One region of the Caballeronia sp. LZ001 genome, then DNA from elsewhere that is predicted to be linked to it. Evidence: riboswitches for the same ligand, from Rfam matches in the RefSeq annotation. Region 1 holds a riboswitch; the other holds the start of a gene.
The links. Region 1 has a riboswitch for cobalamin ahead of cobW (cobalamin biosynthesis protein CobW). Riboswitches for the same ligand answer to the same signal wherever they lie in the genome.
Positions count from the first base shown of each region.

Region 2: linked by a shared signal. The riboswitch ahead of P9292_RS22610 (TonB-dependent receptor domain-containing protein) and the one ahead of cobW (cobalamin biosynthesis protein CobW) in region 1 are both predicted to bind cobalamin.

Region 1 is NZ_JARTVX010000004.1:1,323,122-1,334,564, reverse strand. It holds gene P9292_RS16855 (precorrin-2 C(20)-methyltransferase) at 1-453, shown strand, start outside; gene cobJ (precorrin-3B C(17)-methyltransferase) at 441-2,093, shown strand; gene P9292_RS16845 (VWA domain-containing protein) at 2,104-2,712, opposite strand; gene P9292_RS16840 (ATP-binding protein) at 2,784-3,794, opposite strand; gene cobN (cobaltochelatase subunit CobN) at 3,791-7,564, opposite strand; gene cobW (cobalamin biosynthesis protein CobW) at 7,568-8,647, opposite strand; cobalamin riboswitch at 8,792-9,043, opposite strand; gene P9292_RS16825 (cobalamin biosynthesis protein) at 9,160-9,540, shown strand; gene cobO (cob(I)yrinic acid a,c-diamide adenosyltransferase) at 9,537-10,139, shown strand; gene P9292_RS16815 (cobyrinate a,c-diamide synthase) at 10,144-11,443, shown strand, end outside; gene P9292_RS16810 (DUF1289 domain-containing protein) at 11,442-11,443, shown strand, end outside.
Region 2 is NZ_JARTVX010000004.1:2,495,649-2,507,091, reverse strand. It holds gene lptF (LPS export ABC transporter permease LptF) at 1-339, opposite strand, end outside; gene P9292_RS22665 (leucyl aminopeptidase) at 537-2,072, shown strand; gene P9292_RS22660 (DNA polymerase III subunit chi) at 2,083-2,499, shown strand; gene P9292_RS22655 (DUF2486 family protein) at 2,576-2,914, shown strand; gene ilvD (dihydroxy-acid dehydratase) at 3,016-4,689, opposite strand; partial or broken gene P9292_RS22645 (LysR family transcriptional regulator) at 4,802-5,738, shown strand; gene lgt (prolipoprotein diacylglyceryl transferase) at 5,776-6,672, shown strand; gene P9292_RS22635 (SIMPL domain-containing protein) at 6,700-7,431, opposite strand; gene P9292_RS22630 (EVE domain-containing protein) at 7,534-7,992, opposite strand; RNA gene ssrS (6S RNA) at 8,070-8,252, opposite strand; gene P9292_RS22620 (cell division protein ZapA) at 8,375-8,689, opposite strand; gene P9292_RS22615 (ATPase) at 8,686-9,072, opposite strand; cobalamin riboswitch at 9,309-9,633, shown strand; gene P9292_RS22610 (TonB-dependent receptor domain-containing protein) at 9,719-11,443, shown strand, end outside.

The DNA.
Region 1 (11,443 bases):
GCGGATCATCTCGAAGCCGGCCGCGACGTGGCGGTGATCTGCGAAGGCGATCCGTTCTTCTACGGCTCGTACATGTATCTGCACGATCGCCTTGCCGCGCGCTTCGAGGCAGAAGTCGTGCCCGGCGTCTGTTCGATGCTGGGCGGCGTCGCAGTGCTTGGCGTGCCACTGGTTTATCGTAATCAGAGCCTTGCGGTGCTATCGGGCGTTCTTTCGGAAGCCGAACTAAAACGAAAGCTGGCGACGAGCGATGCCGCCGTCATTATGAAGCTCGGCCGCAACTTCGACAAAGTGCGTCGTGTGCTGGCGGAACTCGGGCTCGACAAACGCGCGTTGTATGTGGAACGCGCGACGATGGCGAATCAACGCATCGTGCCGCTGAACGAAGTCGATCCAATGGCATCGCCCTACTTCTCGCTGTTGGTCGTGCCGGGGACGAAATGGAGCGCATAGACTTAGCGAAGCCGCTTGCCATCGTCGTGCTCGGCAACGGTGCGCTGACTATCGCGCGCAAGATTCAGGCGTGTCGTCCGGGATCGCTCGTTCATGGACTCGCTAGTCGCGTGAACGTGGACGTCTCCTTCGACGACTTCGGCGCGCACGTGCGGGCACTCTACGCGGCAGGCTCGCCAATCGTCGCACTGTGTTCAGCAGGCATCGTAATTCGCGCGCTGGCAGCGTCGCTTGCGGATAAGGGCGCGGAGCCGCCGGTGCTCGCTGTCGCGCAGGACGGCAGCGCGGTCGTGCCGCTGCTCGGCGGCATGAGCGGCGTGAACATGCTTGCGCGTGATATCGGCCAGATGCTCGGTATCGTACCGGCCATCACGACGAGCGGCGAATTACGCTTCGGTCAATGTCTGCTTGCGCCGCCCGAAGGCTACGTACTGGCGGATATCGAACGCGGCAAGCGCTTCGTGTCCGACTTGCTTGGCGGAGCAACGACGCGCGTGGAAGGCCACGCACCGTGGCTCGATCAGGCAGCCCTTCCTCGCGCCGACGATGCGTTGCGCGCCATCCGCATCACGCCCGAAAGCGCCCACGATGAACACAGTCTCGTGATTCATCCACGTTGTGTGATTGCATGGATCGAAGACGACGCGACGAACGGCGATGTAGCCGAATGCGTACGCAAGACACTTCAAGCACGAAGCCTCGCGCCGCTCGCACTCGCTGTGCTGGTCGCGCCCACGCACGCAATGACATCGCAACGTCTCGCCGATGCCGCGCAAGCGCTCGACGTGCCATTGCGTTTCAGCTACGCCCCGCCTTTCGACGTTTCGCATAACGGCGACGTTGCATTGCACGTCGCGAACGCGCCCGTCGATGCGCAGGCGATAGGCCGTGCACGCGGCAGGTTGACCGTGATCGGTCTCGGTCCCGGCAGCTCCGAGATGATGACGCCCGCCGCGAAAGCCGCGCTTCGTGCCGCAGAAGACGTGCTCGGTTACGAAACCTACGTGCGCATGGCAGGCCCGTTTCGCGCCGATCAACGCGCGCATATGACGGACAATCGCGAAGAGTTGCAGCGCGCGCGACATGCGTTCGAACTGGCAAGCGAGGGACGCAGGGTCGTGGTCGTATCGTCGGGCGATCCGGGCGTGTTCGCCATGGCGGCAGCCGTGCTCGAAGCACTCGACAAGGAAGCGAACGCGTCATGGCATGCCGTGAAACTCGAGATCGTGCCGGGCGTATCGGCGTCGCTTGCCACGGCGGCGCGTGCGGGCGCACCGCTCGGCCATGACTTCTGCGTTTTGTCGCTATCGGACAATTTGAAGCCGTGGGGCGTCATCGAGAAACGCATTGCGCATGCGGGTCAGGCCGATTTCGTCATTGCGTTCTACAACCCACTATCGAAGGCACGGCCCTGGCAATTCGATCGCGCGATCGAAATCGTGAAGCAGCATCGCGATGCCAAAACGCCCGTCGTGCTCGGGCGCGATGTGGGACGCGCGGGCGAGACGCTTCGCATCATGACGCTTGGCGAGTTGGACAGCACGATGGTGGACATGCGAACGATGGTGATCGTCGGATCATCGACCACGCGCGTGATCGGCGATGGCGCATGGGTTTATACGCCGCGATGGTATGAATGACACGCGCAGGCTATCGCAAGTCCGCGCTCAGTTCGCTCGCATGAAAGTACTCCGCCGCCCAGCGTAGCGCCAACGTGCTCGCTTGCCCGACTCCGAATTGCCCTTCATCGAAGTCCACCAGCACGACGCGGTCCGCGCACTGCGGCGGCGCGGGCGTCTCGTTCGTGCGGCCATCGGTCAGCACCCATAGCCAGCGACGCTGCGCGGGTCTTCGACGCGCGGCTCGTGCAAGCACGGTCTGCGCACTCGAAAGACCCAACGCCAGCGGCGTGCCACCACCGCCACCGATAGGCCTCACCCAGCGCTCGTTCCACCAATGCGCGGCGCCCGGCTGACGACGCACTTCCGCACGCCCGCCACCGAAACATACGAGCGCAATTTCCGCACGCTCACGATAAGCCCGATCGAACAACGCAATCAACAAGCCCTTGGCACGCGCGAGCCGTTCACCCGTGAGCATCGATCCCGAGCAATCGAGAAGAAAGCAATGCAACGACGCCGCTTCGCCCTGCACACGTCGATAGCGAAGATGCCGTGCATCGAGACGCTCGGCACGTTTCGCGCGTAGCGTCGATATCCAGTCGAGCGTGGTGCTTTCATCGCCTTCGCGACCGGTCATGCGACCGCGTGCCCGCGCTTCACGCCATCGAAGACGATGCTCTTGAGCATCCGCTTCGTGTCTCCGATGGCTCAGGCTTTTTTTGCGGCAAGCGGTCTGACTTGCTTGACCTTCGCCGTGCCTGCTGGCTCGGGCGGCATGTAGCCCCAATCGCTTTCATTCGTGCTGCCGTTATCGCGCGGGGCGGGCTGCTGCGGCGCTTCGCCTTGCGATGCATCGGCCTCGCGTCGTCGATGCTTCAGCACGGCGTCGGCCACGCGATCGACATGAAGCGTCTGCACGTTGCTCGCGCCTTCGAATGCCGCGAGCGCTCTCGCCGCACGCAGCATCACGAGATCGGCGCGCAAGCCATCCACGTGGGCGGCGATGCAAAGCGCGCTCACGCGCGCATGCACCGCGTCGTCCGGATCGAGCGCGAATAGCACGGCACGTGCTGCATGAATGCGTTCTGCTAGCGCGGACTGTGCGTCGGCATGGCGTGCGCAGAATGCTTCAGCATCCATATCGAACGCGAGCCGCGCCCTGACGATCCGTTGCCGCACGCTCGCATCGAAGCAATTGTTCAATTCGACCGCGAGCCCGAAGCGATCGAGCAATTGCGGACGCAATTCGCCTTCTTCGGGATTCATCGTGCCGATCAATACGAAACGCGCTTCATGCCGATGCGAAATACCATCGCGCTCGATGACGTTCACGCCGCTTGCTGCGACATCCAGCAACTGATCGACGAGCGGGTTGGGCAGCAGATTCACTTCATCGACATAGAGCACGCCGAGATGCGCTTTTGCAAGCAAGCCCGGCGAAAAGGTCACGCCGCCGTCGCGCAAGGCGCTTTGAATATCGAGCGTGCCGATCAACTGCTCTTCGCTTGCGCCGAGCGGCAGCGTGACGAGCCGGCCTTCGGGCAATAGCTCGGCAAGCGCGCGTGCGGCAGTGGACTTCGCCGTTCCGCGTGGGCCGCTGACGAGCACGCCGCCAAGCGCCGGATCGATAGCCGCGAGCACGAGCGCCTGCTGCAAGGCCTCCTGCCCGACGAGCGCGGTAAAGGGAAACACCGGAAAATCAGCGTCGTTCGGGTTCAAGTCTGTCGGCCTTCGAGTTGCAGTTCGACATCGAGCAAATGGCGCGTCACGTCAGCGCGATAGCCGCCCGGCTCTTGCCATAAACCGCGCTCCATGGCTTCGAGCAGACGCTCGCATATCGATTGGAGCGCGTGTGGATTGTGCTGCGTGATGAACTCGCGCGTGTCTGCGTCGTTCACGTAAGCGTCGGTAACGAGCGCGTATTGATGATCCGATACGACGCGCGCCGTGGCGTCGTATCCATAAAGATAATCCACCGTTGCAGCGAGTTCGGATGCGCCTTTGTAGCCGTGACGCTTGACGCCGTCGATCCATTTTGGATTGACCACGCGCGAGCGCACCACGCGTGCAATCTCTTCGTTCAAGGTCCGCACGCGCGGCGCGGCGGGATTGCTATGATCCGCGTTATACGCCTGCGGTTGCAGGCCCGAAAGATAACGCACGGCCGCGACCATGCCGCCCTGAAACTGATGGTAGTCGTTCGAGTCCAGCAGATCGTGCTCGCGGTTATCTTGATTCTGAAGCACGACATCGAGCGCGGAAAGCCGCGTGCCGAAGCTCGCTCGCGCATCCACGCCGTCTTGCGCCTGCGAATACGCATAGCCTCCCGTGCTTTGATACGCGGCCGAGAGATCGGCGTCGCTCTGCCATTGCTTCGCATCGATCAGTTCCTGCAAGCCCGCGCCATACGCGCCCGGCTTTGTGCTGAACACGCGCCAGCCTGCACGTTGCCGCGCTTCTTTCGCATTCATACCGCGACCGATCAGTTCATCGCGCTCACGCATGACGCGCGCGCGAATCGGATTGATATCCTCGGACTCGTCTTCGAGTTCGGCGACGGCTTGCACCGCCGCATCGAAAAGATGCATGAGATTGGCGAAGGCGTCGCGAAAGAACCCCGATACGCGCAAGGTAACGTCGATACGCGGCCGGTTGAAGATGGAGATTGGCAGTATCTCGAAGTCCGTCACGCGATTGCTTCCCGCCGCCCACTTCGGCCGTACGCCGATCAGTGCGAACGCCTGGGCCATATCGTCGCCGCCAGTGCGCATGGTCGCCGTGCCCCACACGGAAAGGCCGATGGCGCGCGGGAAATCGCCGTGATCCTGCACGTGTCTTTCCACCAGCAGATTGGCCGACTTGAGGCCGATGGACCATGCGGCCTGCGTCGGCAATGCGCGTGTGTCGACCGAATAAAAATTGCGTCCGGTAGGCAACACGTCCGGTCTGCCGCGCGATGGAGAACCGCTCGGACCAGGCGGCACGAAGCGGCCCTCAAGCCCGCGCTTCAGTTGCTCGAGCTCTTGCGGACCACACGCGTCAAGACGCGCGAGCACATCGCCTTGCAAGCGTTCGAGCACCAGCGTCGTTTGCGGCCCCGGCGATTCGGCATCGCCTTGAAATAGTTGCAATGCTAACGATTCGAGGCGTTCGCGTGTATCGCCATGATGCCGCCAAGGCGCGTCGACCGCGTTTTGAAGCGCGTCGGGGCGAGGTCCATTCCATGGCGCCGCCCAGTCGGCATCGAGCGGATCGAACGCTTCACCGAGCGCGAGATCGCGCGCCATGGCCGTGATGAGACTTGCATTCGCGCCGCGTCCGTCGCCGGTCGGAAAACGGCCCAATGCGAGCAGCGTATCGCGCCTTTGCACGCCTTCGGGCGATACGCCGAACACATGCAAGCCATCGCGTATCTGCGCTTCCTTGAGTTCGCACAGATAGGCATCGGCACGCGTAAGCAGCGTGTCTTCGCCTTGCAAGTCGCGCGGTGCGTCGAGCCCGAGTTCCTCATGCAACCTGTTCTCGACGATGTTCGCGAGGATGGACTTGCGCAGCAGCTTCGCGCGGCGCGTATCGACCATGAGCGCTTCGTAGTATTCGTCCACTTGTCGTTCGAGATCCTGCAGCGGCCCATAGTTTTCGGCTCGCGTGAGCGGCGGCATCAGATGGTCGATGATGACCGCCTGCGCGCGACGCTTGGCCTGACTTCCCTCGCCCGGATCGTTCACGATGAAGGGATAGAGATGCGGCATGGGACCGAGAATGAGATCGGGCCAGCACGATGCCGACAACGCAACGCTCTTGCCCGGCAGCCATTCGAGGTTGCCATGCTTGCCGACATGCACGAGCGCATCGGCCTGGAAACGCAAGCGCAACCAAAAATAAAACGCGAGATACGCATGCGGCGGCACGAGCTCGGCATCGTGATAGCTCGCATAATCGTTGCGCTCGCGCGAGCGCGAAGGCTGAATGCCGATGAACACTTCACCGCAACGCAAGCCTGCAATCATGAAGCGGCCGCGCCGTATCGTCGGATCGTCTTCAGGCGCGCCCCATATATTTTCCAGTGCTTGCCGTGCATCCAGCGGCAACGCGCGATAGGCATCGAGATAATCTTCGAGCGCAAGACTTTGCAGGGCCGGGCGAAGATCGCGCACGACAGGGTCGTTCGTCACGCCTCGCGTAAGCGCTTCGATGAGCGCATCGCCATGTTCGGGAATCTGGTCTAAGCGATAGCCTTCACGCTCGAGCAACTGCAAGATGTTGATGGCCGATGCCGGCGTGTCCAGTCCCACGCCGTTGCCAATGCGCCCTTCGCTCGCCGGATAATTCGCCAAGACGAGCGCGATGCGCTTGCGCTCGTTCGGCGTATGTCTGAGCTTGCACCAGCGCGCGCTGAGTTCGGCGACGAAGCGCAGGCGCTCGGTATCGGCTTTATAACGCACCACGTCGACCTGCGTATGCGGGCATCGATAAGCAAGCCCCTTGAAGCTCACCGCTCGCGTGATGATACGGCCATCCACCTCGGGGAGCGCCACGTGCATGGCGACATCGCGCGAATTCAGGCCTTGATTGTCCTTCTGCCAGTCATCGCGATTGCCCCCGCTCAAGATCACTTGCATCACGGGCGCATCGCCGGCCACTTCGAATGCTTCGCTTTCTCCGATCACGCCCGCAGCGAACGCCGTGGTATTGAGCACGAGCGATGCACCATGCTGCGCGCACAAACGCTCCACTACTTCGCGGCTCAGACTTTCCTTGAGCGATGCAATCGCAATGGGCAGCGGATTCATGCCCTCGCGTTCGAGCGCTTCGATGAATGCATCGAACACAGCGGTGTTGCCTGATTGAAGGTGCGCGCGATAGAAAAGAATGGCAACCACCGGCGCGCCTTCGGTCCAGCGTTCGCGCCAATCGTCGCTAGAAGCGCTTTCGCGCTCGGGGTGATAGATCGCGACCGCGGGCAACGCGCTCGGCGCGTGCGCTTCGCGTCCCCAACCGAACGCGCGATGCGCAATGGCGCGTAGAAACTCTTCGGCATTGCGCGCGCCGCCTTCACGTAAATAGCGCGACAGGTCGCGGCAGAACGCGGCATCGGCCGTACTCTTGCCGATGAGATTCGGGTCTTCCGCAAGATCGCCCGAAAACATGGCGAGCATTTGCTTTTCGCGCTTTGCCAAAGCGACGAGACGCTCGATACCGTAGGGCCAATACGATTCGCCGCCGAGATGATCGACGATGACGACCTTTGCATGACGCAGAATGTCGTCGACATAAAAGTCGACCGAAGCGTTCTGGCGCAGGAACGATTGATTTGCGAGCCGCACTTCCGGAAAGCCGGGGCCGAGACGCGGAAAGACGCTTGCGAGCAGCGCGAGCGTGGTATCGGCCGAACTGAGCACGACGATGGGTGCGCGCGTCTGCTCGATCCGCATCACGCCTGCGGCGTCGTCGACGAAGCCTCCCGGAGTCGTGCGCAGCAGATGCATCGCTCAGGCCTGCACGGGTAAGTTCTGCAACGCGGAAACGAAGGCACGTTGCAGCGTTTCGCGGTCGAGGTCCTCGCCGATAAGCACGAAGCGACTCGATGCCTCGCCCTCGTTCCAGCGCCTGTCGAAGTAACTGTCGAAGCGTCGCCCCACGCCTTGCACGACGAGCCGCATGGCGGCACCCGGCAACGCCGCGAAGCCCTTCACACGGTAAATCGTGTGCTTTTCCACCAGCACGTGCAGTGCCGCAAGCAGCTGTTCGCGCGACTCGACATCCGCTGCGACCACCACGGAATCGAACTCGTCGTGATGATGATCCGCATGACCGTCTTCGTCGGGCGAGCCATGATGGTCGTGCCGCAGATGAATGGTCTCTTCCGATGCGGATTGCAAGCCGAGCAGCGCATGCACGTCGAGTTTGCCCATCTGCGCGGGAACGATCTTCACTTCGGGCGGAATCTCGGGGCGCACGAGCGCATCGACCTTTCTCAACGCGGCGGCATCCATGAGATCGGTCTTGTTGACGATGACGAGATCCGCCGACGACAGTTGGTCTTCAAACAACTCATGCAACGGCGATTCGTGATCGAGATTCGGATCGGCCTTGCGCTGCGCATCGACGGCGATAGGATTTGCCGCGAACTGACCGCTTGCCGCAGCCGGACCGTCGACCACGGTAACGACCGCGTCCACGGTGAAGGCGTTCTTGATGGACGGCCAGTTGAAGGCCTGCACGAGCGGCTTGGGCAAGGCAAGCCCGGACGTTTCGATCAACACGTGATCGATCCTGTCGCGCCGTTCAAGCAGTTGCTCCATCACCGGATAAAACTCTTCCTGCACGGTGCAACACAAGCAACCGTTCGCGAGTTCATAGAGATTGCGTTCGGCGGAACCTGCTTCGTCGTCGCAACCGATACCGCAGCCCTTGAGAATTTCTCCATCGATACCGAGCTCGCCGAACTCGTTGACGATGACCGCAATGCGCTTGCCCTGCGCGTTCGAAAGAATGTGCCGCATCAGCGTGGTTTTGCCGCTGCCGAGGAAGCCGGTCACGACCGTGACGGGGATCTTGCGCGTTTGCATCGTTGCTCCGTGCTTGATTGATGCGTGCGCCCTATGCGTGATGGTGTGCGCGATGCGGTCTATTCGACCTTTGCAGCGGCATGGACATGGAAAAGCGCACGACTCGGTGGATCTGGGGATACGCCGCAACCCCGCGGCTAAGGAAATCCCTTCGGTAATTCTGGCCGGTATCCGGGCTGACGAAAATAGCCGCTTCGCCTTCCCGCGCCGGACGCTTTGAACGCCTAGCACAGTGGCTTTGAAACCGGCTTGCCGCGCATGTCATGCGTGGCTTTCGCTTACCGTTGCGGGGGCAGCACAGGTTGGCTTGCGTTCGCCTGAACGCGCGCTTCCTGTTTCCCGTTCAACTGCGCGCTAAAGACTTGGCGCGCGAGCACCTGAACTATTGAAAGTCTAGGGCTAGCGGGGTTAGGCGTCAAGAAAGCATGGTGCCTGCCTAAGCGTCCGGTATGGTATCTTTCCTCCGCCTTAAGGCTTTTCAAGTCGACCTCCATGAATTGGCTTCGTTTAGCATGAGCGCCGCGCTCGTCATCGGCATCGGCTGCCGCCGCGGCGTAAGCGCCGAAGCAATAGAACGCGCTGTGCGTGGTGCGCTTGGCACGCTCGCATTTGCCGATATCGTCAGCGTGGCAAGCATCGACGCTAAGAAAGACGAAGCAGGATTGCTCGCATTTTGCGAGCGTCATCAATTGCGCGTGGATTTCTTTAGCGCCGATCAAATCGAGCGCGCGCCTGGGGAATTCTTATCGCAGGCGAGGCGGCATTTGAGTGTCGACGGCGTATGCGAGCCTTGCGCGCTCATTGCCAGCGGCGGCCGGCTCGTCGTGCACAAGACTATCGCGGGCGGCGTGACGGTCGCTATTGCAGAGACACCATCGAAGAAGCAAGCATGAAAACCGATACCGAATCGCATTTGCGCATGACCCAGCGGCGCAAGGAAGGCCACGAGAAAAAGCAGGCCGCCGCCGACCATGAAAAGGGCCTGTTGATCGTCAATACCGGCAACGGCAAAGGCAAGACCACCGCTGCATTCGGCATGGCCATGCGCGTGCTCGGGCACGGCATGAAACTCGGCGTGGTGCAATTCATCAAAGGCGCGCTGCATACGTCGGAACGCGATTTCCTTGGCGCAATCGCGCATTGCGATTTCGTGACGATGGGCGATGGCTATACGTGGAACACGCAAAATCGCGAGGCGGACATCGCCACGGCGCGCAAGGGATGGGACGAAGCACGACGCATGATCCAAAGCGGCGAGTATCAGATGGTCGTGCTGGACGAGCTCAATGCCGTGCTCAAGTACGAATATTTGCCGCTTGAGGAAATACTCGGCGTGCTCAAGGCACGGCCGGCCATGCTGCATGTCGTCGTGACGGGACGACACGCGGCCGATGAGCTTATAGAAATAGCCGATCTCGTCACCGAAATGCGCCTCGTAAAGCACCCTTATCGCGAGCAGGGCGTCAAGGCGCAACGCGGCGTCGAGTTCTGACGCAATGGCAGACTGTCCCGCACTCTTCATCGGCGCGAGCGCGTCGCATCAAGGCAAGACCACGGTGACGGCCGCGCTTGCACGTCATCACACGCGGCAAGGCAGGCGCGTGCGCGTCTTCAAGACCGGGCCGGATTTTCTCGATCCGATGATTCTCGAGCGGGCATGCGGGTCGCCCGTTTATTCGCTGCATCTTTGGATGGTCGGACTGGAAGCGTGCCGCGCGATGCTTTCCGCGGCCGCCAAGGAAGCCGACCTTATTTTGATCGAAGGCGTAATGGGCCTCTTCGATGGCACGCCGAGCAGCGCCGATCTCGCCGCTGCGTTCAATGTGCCCGTGCTCGCGGTAATCGGCGCGCATGGCATGGCGCAAACCTTCGGCGCGCTTGCGTTCGGACTTGCGCGTTATCGGCCCGATGTGCCGTTTCATGGCGTGCTTGCAAATCGCGTGGCGTCTGCGCGCCATGCACAGATGCTGGCCGAAGCCATCCCCGAAGGGCTGCGCTATTGCGGTCATTTTTCGAACGCGGACGATATCGCGCTACCCGAACGTCACCTTGGCCTCACTCAAGCGCGGGAAGTGGCGGACCTGGATGCGCGTCTCGACCGCGCCGCCGATGCCATTGCCGCGACCACGCTTGCCGATTTGCCGCCGCTCGTTCGCTTCGACGACGACATCACGCTAAGTGAACCGCCGCGTCTTCTCGACGGATTGCACATTGCGATCGCGCGGGACGCCGCGTTTTCATTTATTTATCCCGCGAATGTCGATTTGCTAAAGGCATCGGGCGCAAGCGTCAGCTATTTTTCCCCGCTAGCGGATGAGCCCGTACCCGCCCATGTCGATGCGCTCTACTTGCCCGGCGGCTATCCCGAGCTTCATGCCGCGACGCTTGCTTCCAATGCGTGCACGCGCGCTTCGATAAAAGAACATATCGCGCGCAATCGCGCGGTAGTCGCGGAATGCGGCGGTATGCTCTACCTGCTCGACGCACTGACGGATGTCGAAGGCAATCGTCATTCAATGCTAAGCGCCCTTCCCGGCGACGCCACCATGCAACGCCGTCTTTCGCGGCTGGCGATGCAACGAGTCGACACCGCCCACGGTCCACTCACCGGCCACACCTTTCACTATTCGACGCTCAAGACATCGATGCAGCCTTTCACGACAGCCACGCACGCAACGACAGGTGCGCAGGGCGAAGCGCTTTATCGTCATGGCGCGATAACGGCCACTTACATGCACGCTTACTGGCCATCGAATCCTGCAGCAATGGCTACGCTCTTTCGCGGCGAAGCGCTAT
Region 2 (11,443 bases), 1.2 Mb from region 1:
GATAAGGATGATGATCGGCGTGGAAAACACCGCGATGGGCTTGATGAGCTGCGTCTGGCTCACGCCCGAGGCAAGCCACACGACCATCTCCGAGTCGCGATACCAACGCGTCAGCACGAAGAGGATGGAAACGAACAGCGTCACGATCAGCATGACCGCGAGATAGCCGATCACGGTGAGCCCGATCAGCACGACGACATCGCGCGGGTCGACCTGGCCCGATGCCGCGAAGCCGACGATACGGATCATCATCGTCGTGAGCATGATCGTGAGCAGCACCATGAATACGGCGCCGGCCGTATACGCGAGTTCGCGCTGCAGGGAGCGTTCGAAGATCATTGAATTTAGCTGAATTTAGCTGAAGGCCGGCGGCGATGCGGCGTAACGAACATGCCCTGCAACAACAAGAAGTAGATGCAGTAGCAATGCAATCGTTCCCCGAGTCAGTCGGGCTTTGCCTGTGACCGCCGCGGAAAAAATAGCGGATAATTGCGGCTTTCATCCTTCAGCCCAGATTTTATCCGAGGATAAGCGCGATGGACTTTAGCATAAAAGCCTGTGATTGGAGCAAAGGCGAGGCAAATGGTTTCCTCACCGGGAAGTCAGATGTGATCGTGCTCGGCATCTTCGAAGCACAGACGTTGACAGGCGCCGCACGCGACATGGATGTCGCCACCAAAGGGCTCGTTTCGCGCGTCGTGAAGGCCGGCGACATGAACGGCCGCGCAGGCAGCACGCTCCTCATTCCCGAAGTCACCGGCATTGGCGCATCGCGCATCTTGCTGGTCGGACTCGGCAAGCAGGATGCCTTCAATCAGAAAGCATATGGCGAGGCAGTACGTGCCGCGTGGCGCGTGATCCTCGGCGCCAAGATCGTCCAGGCTACGTTTACGCTCGCGCAGTTGCCCATTCAGGAACGCAGCGGCGACTGGGGCGTGCGCGCCGCCATCCTCGCATTGCGCGAACTGACCTACAAGTTCACGCAGATGAAGAGCAAGCCCGACAACAGCGCGCGCTCGCTCAAGAAGATCGTCTTCAGTGTCGATCCCGCCGATGAAAAAGCCGCGAAGGCCGCAGCCAGGCAAGGCGTGGCGATCGCCAACGGCATGGACCTCACGCGCGATCTCGGCAACCTGCCACCGAATGTCTGCACGCCGACTTATCTCGGCCAGACCGCGAAGAAGCTCGGCCGCGACTGGAAGCTGAAAGTCGAAGTGCTCGGCCAGAAGCAAATCGAAGCGCTCAACATGGGCTCGTTCCTGTCGGTGGCGAAGGGTTCGGTGGAACCGCCGCAATTCATCGTCATCCATTATCAGGGCGCAGGCGGGACCGAGTCTGGCAAGGCGAAGGGCAAGAACGCGCCGGTCGTGCTGGTCGGCAAGGGCATCACGTTCGATACGGGCGGCATTTCCATCAAGCCCGGCGATTCCATGGACGAGATGAAGTACGACATGTGCGGCGCGGGCTCGGTATTCGGCACGCTGCGCGCGGTCGCCGAGATGGGGCTCAAGCTGAACGTCGTCGGCGTCATCCCGACCTGCGAGAACATGCCCGCGGGCAACGCGCTCAAGCCGGGCGATATCGTCACCGCGATGAACGACACGACCATCGAAGTGCTCAACACCGACGCCGAAGGCCGTCTCATTCTGTGCGACGCGCTGACCTACGCGGAGCGCTTCAAGCCCGCCGCCGTCGTCGACATCGCGACACTTACCGGCGCTTGCGTCATCGCGCTCGGCCATCACAACACGGGCCTGTTCTCGAAAGACGACGCGCTCGCCGGCGAATTGCTCGATGCCTCGCGCGAAGCCGTCGATCCGGCGTGGCGTCTGCCGCTCGACGACGAGTATCAGGATCAGCTCAAGTCGAATTTCGCGGATGTCGCGAATATCGGCGGGCGTCCGGGCGGCAGCATCACGGCGGCGTGCTTCCTGTCGCGTTTCGCGCAGAGCTATCCGTGGGCGCATCTGGATATCGCCGGGACCGCGTGGAAGAGCGGCGCGGCGAAGGGCGCCACGGGCCGTCCCGTGCCGCTGCTCTCGCAGTTCCTGATCGATCGCGCGGGCCAGTGAGCGTAAGGCCGTGACGCGCATCGACTTTCATACCAACGTGGGCGATTCGCTCGCCTACGCCTGCCGCCTCGCGCGCAAGGCGTATGCGAGCGGGCGCGCGCTCGTCGTCCTTGCCGAGCCGCGCCGTCTCGCCGAATTCGACGAGCAGTTGTGGACCTTTGCGCCGCTCGAATTCGTGCCGCACTGCATGGCGAAAAGCCCGCTTGCGGCCGAGACGCCGGTCGTGCTCACGTCGAATCTGGATGACGCGCCGCATCATCAGGTGCTCGTCAATCTCGGCGCGCCGGTGTCCGCGCAATTCGCGCGCTTCGAGCGGCTCGTGGAGATCGTCGGCAACGAGGACGACGAACTCGCGTCCGGGCGCGAGCGCTTCCGGTTCTATCGGGATCGCGGTTACGCCATCGAAACGCACAAGCAAGGCGGTTGAGCGAACATAGCGCGCCGTCGCGGGGCATTACGATTGGCGCACAACACAGGCTCATCACGCGACGGACGGAGACACCATGACCAAAACACCTGAATCCTTCGATACGTCCATCCCCGTTCTCACCGATGTCGTCGTGCCCGGCAAGCCGGAATATGCGCGCGCGGCATCGGCGGAAGCGGCATTCGAATACGATGCCGCGCTGGTCGCCGAACGCCTGCGCGCGCGCGTCACGCAGTATCTGGACACCGATGCCCGCGCGCTGATCGCGGCGCGCTGCGAGGAAGTGCTGCGCGAACATACGCAGACGCTCGTCGAGGACATCACGCGCGAAGTGGCGGTGGCGCTGGATGGACGCTTGCTCGAGTGGGTCGGAGCGGCGGTGGAAGAGGAGTTGCGGCGGCAGCGGGAAGAGTGAGCGGGGCTTGCCAACGGCTCCGAACGAAAAAAAGCCGCTACGAAGATCATTCGTAGCGGCTTTTTAACGCCGGGCGCTCGCCTTTCCTGGCTGGACCCACTTCAGCCCGTTACCGCCCCGCGATTGGCCGGCAACGCCAACGCCGCATACTTTGCCAGCACGCCGCGCGTGTAACGCGGCGCCGGCTTCATCCACAGCGCGCGGCGGCGCGCGATCTCCGCGTCATCCACGTTCAATTGCAGCAGCAGCTTGTGCGCGTCGATGGTGATCGAATCGCCTTCCTGCACGAGCCCGATGGTCCCGCCCGCGAACGCTTCCGGCGCGACGTGGCCCACGACCATGCCCCACGTGCCACCAGAAAACCGCCCGTCGGTGATGAGGCCGACGGTTTCGCCCAACCCCTTGCCGATGATCGCCGACGTCGGCGCGAGCATTTCCGGCATGCCGGGGCCGCCTTGCGGGCCGAGATAGCGCAGCACGACGACATCGCCGGGTTTGATCTTGTCGGCGAGAATCGCGTCCATCGCGCTTTGCTCGTCTTCGAACACGCGCGCCGGCCCCGTGATGACCGGGTTCTTCAAGCCCGTGATCTTCGCCACCGCGCCGTCTTCCGCGAGATTGCCGCGCAGGATCGCAAGGTGGCCTTCCTTGTACAACGCCTGCTCGATCGGAAAAATCACCTTCTGATCCGCGCGCGGCTTGCTCGGCACGTCCTTCAGTTCCTCGGCGAGCGTGCGACCCGTGATCGTGATGCAGTCGCCGTGCAGCATGCCCGCATCGAGCAGGATCTTCATCACCTGCGGAATGCCGCCCGCCTTGTGCAAGTCGGTTGCGACATATTGGCCCGACGGCTTCAGGTCGCAGATCACCGGCACTTTTTTGCGCATGCGCTCGAAGTCGTCGATGCTCCATTCGACTTCCGCCGCATGCGCGATAGCCAGATAGTGCAGTACGGCATTGGTGGAACCGCCCGTCGCCATGATGAGCGCCACGGCGTTTTCAATCGACTTCTTGTTGATGATGTCGCGCGGCTTCAGATCTTTCTTCACGGCCTCGACGAGCACGCGCGCCGATTCGCCGGCGGAATCGACCTTCTCCTGATCCGGGTTCGCCATCGTCGAGGAATAGAGCAGCGACATGCCGAGCGCCTCGAACGAGGAGCTCATGGTGTTGGCCGTGTACATGCCGCCGCACGAACCGGTCGACGGACACGCGTTCTTCTCGACGCCCTTGAAATCTTCCTCCGACATGCGCCCGGCCGTGAACTCGCCGACCGCCTCGAACGACGACACGATGGTCAGGTCCTTGCCCTTCCAGTTGCCCGGCCGAATGGTGCCGCCGTACACATAGATGCCCGGCACGTTCATGCGCGCGAGGCCGATCATGCCGCCCGGCATATTCTTGTCGCAGCCGCCGATCACGACCACGCCGTCCATCCACTGTCCCTGCACGGCCGTTTCGATACAGTCGGCGATGACTTCGCGCGAGACGAGCGAGTACTTCATGCCTTCGGTGCCCATCGACATGCCGTCCGAAATGGTCGGCGTCCCGAAGATTTGCGGATTCGCGTCGGACTTGCGAATGGATTCGACGGCGGCATCGGCGAGACGCTGCAGACCCGCGTTGCACGGCGTGATGGTGGAGTGACCGTTGGCGATACCGATCATCGGCTTGTCGAAGTCTTCCTCCTTGTAACCGAGGGCGTAGTACATCGAGCGGTTGGGCGAACGTGCGACGCCCTGCGTGATGTGTTTCGAGCGGCGATTGAAGGGCATGGCTGCCTCCTGAGGGGATCGTGGTTCTTGGTGTGGTGCAGGAAGAATGCAGTGTCGTCGATGTATCTGTCCAATATATTATTCAGGGTCTATTGAGTCGCAAAACATATCGATGCCAGTCGAACTCCGCCTGCTGCGCTACTTCGTGACCGTCGCCGAGGAGATGCACTTCGGCCGCGCCGCCGCGCGCCTCGCCATGACGCAGCCGCCGCTCTCGCAGGCCATCCGTGCGCTGGAAGACGCGCTCGGCGTCGTGCTGTTCGAACGCACGCGGCGCACGGTCGAACTGACGCCGGTTGGCCGCGATCTGTTGCCCGAGGTGCGCCGCCTGCTTGCCGCCGCCGACGCCTTGCGTCCGCTCGCGCAGTCGCTTTCGCGCGGCGAGGCGGGCGTGCTCTCGCTCGCGTTCGTCTCCACGGCGGATTACGGCCTTTTGCCAGCGTTACTGCGCGAATTCAATGCGCGTTATCCAGGCGTGCGTCTGCAACTCACGGAAGCCACCAGCGACGTTCAGATAGACGAACTCGTGGCCGGCCGTATCGATGCCGGTCTCGTGATTCCGCCGCTGCCGCCGCGTCACGCCATGACGCTTTCGTATCTGCCGATTGCGCGCGAGCCGCTCGTCATCGCCATGTCGACGGATGCCGCGCAGGAACTCGGGCAGGGCGCCGCCGAATGGACGGAGACGCCCGTCGATCTGCACGACTTGGCCAGCGCGCCGCTCGTCGTCTTTCCAAGGCGTCTCGCGCCGGGTTTGTATGACATCATTATGGGCTGCTACGGCGCGGCCGGTTTGACGCCGCGCATCGGACAAGAGGCGATACAGATGCAGACCATCGTGAGCCTCGTGTCCGCCGGGCATGGGCGTCGCGCTCGTGCCGCAGTCGTTGCGGCATCTGCGGCGCACGGGCGTGGTGTATCGCCCGTTGCGGGAACCGGGGCCCGTGGTCGAAACCGGGCTCGTGTGGCGCGCGGCCGAAGTGAGTCCGGTGTTGAGCCGGCGCATCGAGATCGTGCGCGCGCAGGCTGCTGCCGTCGTTGCCGTATGATTCGCCTTTGAAGTTCGCCTGGCTCTTCCATTACACGATGCTCATACATCCCAATTTCGATCCCGTCGCGATCCATCTCGGACCGCTCGCCGTGCGCTGGTACGGCCTCATGTATCTCGTTGCGTTCATTTCGGCCATTGCCATCGGCAGATTGCGTCTGCGCTTGCCGCATGTCGCCGCGCAAGGCTGGACCGTCAAGGACATCGACGACATGCTGTTTTACGGCGTGCTCGGAACGATTCTCGGCGGCCGCATTGGCTATGTGGTGTTCTACAAGGCGAGTTATTACTTCGCGCATCCGCTCGATATCTTCAAGGTGTGGGAAGGCGGCATGTCGTTTCACGGCGGCTTTCTTGGCGTGACGCTCGCGATGGTCCTGTTCGCGTTTCAGCGCAAGCGCACGTGGCTGCAAGTGACGGATTTTGTCGCGCCGATGGTGCCGCTCGGACTGGCGGCGGGGCGTCTCGGCAACTTCATCAACGGTGAGTTGTGGGGCCGCGTGACCGACCCGGCCGCGCCCTGGGCCATGCTCTTCCAGAATTCCACCAACGACGACGCCATCTGGCTCGCGAAGCATCCGCAGCTCGATGCGCAATACAATCTCTCGGAGATTTTCTCGCGCTATCACATGCTGCCGCGCCATCCGTCGCAGTTGTATGAAATCGCGCTGGAAGGGCTCGTGCTGTTTGCGGTGATCTACCTCTTCGCGCGCAAACCGCGGCCGGTGGGCGCAGTGTCGGCGTTGTTTCTGATCGGTTATGGGCTTGCGCGCTTCACGGTGGAATTCGCGCGCGAGCCGGATGATTATCTCGGACTCCTCGCGCTCGGCTTTTCGATGGGCCAATGGCTCTCGCTGCCGATGATCGTCGCGGGCATCGTCATGATGGTGTGGGCGTACAAACGTCAGAAACGCGTGTCCGGCAACGCGGCGTAAATCACGCCGCGTTCTCCGGTACAGCAGTTATCGCCCCATTTGCACCGAACCCGACACGTCGACGGTCACCGTCGTCGTGCCGGCTTCGAGCGCCATCGGCGCGCCGACCTTCGCGTCCGCGCCAAGCGAGCGGGCCTGCATCATCATCACCGGGCGCGGACCCGCGCCGCTGTGGCCCACGTTCACTTCGCGGATCGTGAAGTTGGCGTAACCGAACGCCTGACTCGCGGCCTGCGCTTCCTTGCGGAACGACTCGATGGCCTGAGTCGAGAGCTTCTGCTCGGCGGCGCGCTGCGCTTCGGGCGACAGCGAGAACGCGACGCTGCCGACTTGCATGGCGTTACTCATCTTGCCCGCGAGCTTGGACGCCGCCGCGAAGTCGTGCGATTCCAGCACGACCTCCGTGCGGCCGCGCCACGCGGAGATCTTGCCGTCGCGATCCGTGCTCGGATAAACCGTGAACGAGCCGCTTTTCGCGGTCACGTTGTCGACGCCTTTTGCTTCGCGCAATGCGGCTTCGGCGCGCTGATTGAGCGTGGTGGTGAGCGACGATGGATCGGCCGCTTCCTGCTCGTAGAACAGCGTGATGTTGACGACATCTTGCGGCACTTGCGCGCTGGCTTGCGCGGATAGCGAAAGCACGCCGGATGGCTGCGGATTGGTGATTACCGTCTGAGCGGCGGCCGAAAGCGGAAGCGTGAGCGCGGCGCTCGACATCGCGACGAAGGCGAGGGCGGCGGCGGTTTTCTTGTCGATCATCTAAGGACTCCGAGTGCAAGAGCATCGCGTGATTCGCGACCGCACTTAGGCGCTTCGTTCGTTCCCTTAGTTCCCTTAGTTCCCTTGAACGATTCGCGCGCCCTAGACCAGACGCTCGGTTATGAAGCGCCACTGCGCCTCGGTCACGGGCGTGATCGACAGCCGATTACCGCGCGCCAGCACTTGCATGTCGGCGAGTTCCGCGTGTTCGCGCAATGTCGCGAGCGGAATCAACGGCGTCTTCTTGACGAAGCGCACATCGACGAGCATCCAGCGCGGCGTCTCCTGCGTGGACTTGGCGTCGAAGTACGGGCTTTTGGCGTCGAACTGAGTGGGATCGGGATAGGCCGTCGAACAGACTTTGGCGATGCCCGCAATGCCCGGCTCCGGGCAACTCGAATGATAGAAGAGCACGCCGTCGCCGACTTGCATCTGGTCGCGCATGAAGTTGCGCGCCTGATAGTTGCGCACGCCCGTCCACGGGAGGGTTTTCTTCGGCGCGTGCGCGAGATGATCGATGCTCGCTTCGTCCGGTTCGGACTTCATCAGCCAGTAGCGCATGATGGATTCGGCAACGGGGTTGTAAAACGGGCTCGACAAAAGCAAACGGCATCGGTATGAACCGATGCCGCTGGAGTAGGGTCCCCACCTCGGCCGCTAGGCCGGCATCCTGAACCTGGGTTCAAGATTGGTCGCAGTAAGCAACACTTCGGGTACATCAGACAGAGTGACGCGCGCGCCCGTGCTGCAAGTTTCCACAACCGTGCCAATGTAGCATTGGTTCAAGGAATATATGACCTTGGCGAACCAGGCAGGGAGTAGTCACTCTACACCAATCGAATGTCTAATGCAGCCTCTCGACACCAATTGCGCAGTTTCTTTTTTCGATTGACATCGCGCGACCGATTAGCGTTCGCCAAGGAGCGGCGTCGCGGCACTTCGGTCACTGCACTTCATACTGCGCGATGACAGCACCAAGCTGTTCGTTCATGGAGTGCATCGTGCGGCGAATTTCCTCGGCGGGGAAGGCCTCGCCATGACGCACGCTTTCTTGCAGCCTCAGCAATTCGGAAGCGAGTGAAAGCGCGGCCATCACCGCGATGCGGTCTTGCCCGCGCACGTTGCTTGCATTGCGCACCTTGTTCATCTCAGCGTCGACGCGTGCCACCGCTTCACGCAGCGCGCCTTCGGTTTCCGGCGAACAGGCGAGGCGATATTGCTGGCCGAGAATGGATACTTCGATCTGCGTGGTCGTCATGCCTTCTCTCCGTGATGATGCTCGCTGTGCTCTCCCGCGTGCGCATGCTCGTGCGCGGCTTGCACATCGTGAGAACGGGCATCGAGAAGATCGAGCTGATTTTCCGTCTCGGCATGATTCGCGGACTTGCCGCGCGGCAACTTTTCGAGGATCGCGTTCAGGCGGACCTGCGCGTCGTCGATCTTGGCCGAGAGGGAATCACGTTCGGCTTGCAGCGTGTCGCGCTCTTCGCGCATTTGCACGAGCTCTGCCTGCACGTTCGCGTAGTCGCTACGCAGTTGTTCGATTTGTGCTTCAAGCGCGAGACGCGCCTGATTGTGCCGCTCGCTGATCTGGATCAGCCGGCCGATATTTCCTGACAGTAATTCGAGTTCGTTGAGCATGTGCTGCGTCCTCTAAAGACCTCGCATTCTAGCGCGGTTCAACGGAGCTTCCGATAATTGTCTCGTTTCGAGACGTAACAGCACGCGATCATGCGTGCATCGCGATGCATTCGTGTGTGGAAAGCGCGGGCGCTGCCGATGTGTTGCGACGGCGGGTTCTAGTTGGGTTCGTCGTGAGCCGTGTGTCTTGCGATGATCGGCCAGGGTCGTTTCTTGACGGTCCTGAATCGCGCTCCTACACTTGCCGCACTTTTGGTGCTCGCGTCCGCATTCTTTTGCGGGCGCAGTCAAACGGGAAACAGGAAGCGGCGCCGCCAAGGCCACGCCAACCTGTGCTGCCCCCGCAACGGTAAGCGACCGCAACGCAAGTTGCAAGTCGTCCCTTGCGCGTTTTTCGCCGCGCCGTCGTGTGAGTTTGCTTGCGAGTCTGTCTGATTCGCAAGAATCCGCCGCTCGACGCAGGCAAGGCGAAAAACGTGTCGATGCCACTGCGCTTCATGCGTGGGAAGGCGGGACGGTGTGTCGCCAGCCCGGATACCGGCCAACTGTTCAGCGCGTTCGTCTGTTCGCATTCGAGCGCGCTCGTCGCGCATTGGCCTTGCGGGGAGCGAGGTCGCGCCAGCCTACGCATGGGAACATTTCACGCATGGTATCGCCACTTGCCCGACACGCGGGCAGACGCAAAACGATCGAACGCGCCGCGCTCGTCGCCCTCAACACATGGCTGCTCGCTCATGAAGCGCTCGCGGACGAAGCCTCGCAACCGCCGCTCGCGCCCGTCGTCGTGACCGCGACGCGCACCGTGCAACCTCTCGCCGATACGATCGCGCAGACTTCGCTCTTCGACGCCCAGGATATCGCCGATAGCAATGCCTACGACGCGCTCGGCGTCATCGGTCTTGCGCCCGGCGTGCAGGTGACGCGCAACGGCGGCCCGGGAGCGAATGCAAGCGCGTTCATACGCGGCGCGTCCTCGACGCAATCGCTCGTTTTGATCGACGGCGTGCGTGTGGAGTCCGCATCGCTCGGCTCGGCGCAGCTTGCGCAGATCATGCCGGATCAGATCGACCGCATCGAAGTCGTGAACGGCAACGTGTCGGCGCTGTACGGCTCGGGCGCGATCGGCGGCGTCGTGCAGATCTTCACGAAAGACGGCGAGGCGCATCCGCCGCGCTTCTACTTCGAGACGGAATACGGCAGCTATCACACGCAGCGGCAAGCGGCGGGCGTTTCCGGCGCGCTCGATAGCGAAGGCCGCACGACCTTCAGCTTCAACGTATCGCGCGAGAAGACCGATGGTTTCTCGTCGATCGATCCCGCGCTCGCGCCCAACGCCAATCCGAACGCGAACGGTTATCTGAACGAAAGCGTCGCGGCCACGCTGCGCCACAAGTTCGGCGACAAATGGGACGCGGGCGTGCGCTTCTATCAGTCGAACGGCATCGACAGTTTCGACGATGCCTACGGCTTGCCCGGCGATCTCAACGATTCGCACAGTCGCGTGCGGTCGACATCGGTGTTTGCGAACGGCCGTATCACGGACCAGTGGACCACGCATTTCACGGTCGCGCAGGGACAGGACCGCGCGAACATCGAGCAGAACGGCATCTATACGAGCCGCTTCAATTCCGAGGATCGCCAGTATCTGTGGCAGAACGACTTTCGCCTGACGGAGGCGCACAAGCTCCTGTTCGGTTACGAGCATCTCGACCAGACGCTCGATTCGGATCAGTTCAGCGCGCCGGATCGTCACGTGAATTCGGTGTACGCGGGCTATGTGGGACGCTTCGGTCCGAGCGAAGTGCAGGCCAATCTGCGCCACGACCAGTATTCCGATTTCGGCGGCGCGAACAGCTACTATCTGGGCTATGCGTACAACATCGACACGCACTGGCGCGCGAGCGCGAGTTACGCGGCGTCGTTCCGCGCGCCGAGCTTCGACGATCTCTACTATCCGTTCAGCGGCAATCCGTCCATTCAGCCCGAGCGCAGTCATTCGGTGGAAGCGGCGCTGCAGTACGCATCGGACCAAGTGGGCGTGCTGCGCGTGACGGCGTTTCAGACGCGCTATTCGAATCTGATCGATTACGTATCGGACGGCAGCGGCTTCTATATCGCGCAGAACGTCGGACGCGCGAAGGTGCAGGGCGTCGAGGGATCGTGGGCAGGGCATGTCGGCGCCACTGATTTGCGCGCGGGCGTGACGTTCCAGAATCCCGTCGATGAAACCGGCAATCAGGACCTGACGCGCCGTGCGCGGCGTTTCGCGAGTTTCAGCGCGCATCGCTCGATAGGAAGCTGGCGCGTGGGTGGCGAGTGGATCGTGAGCGGTGCGCGCAGCGATTACGATTCGACGCTCGCGGGCTATGGC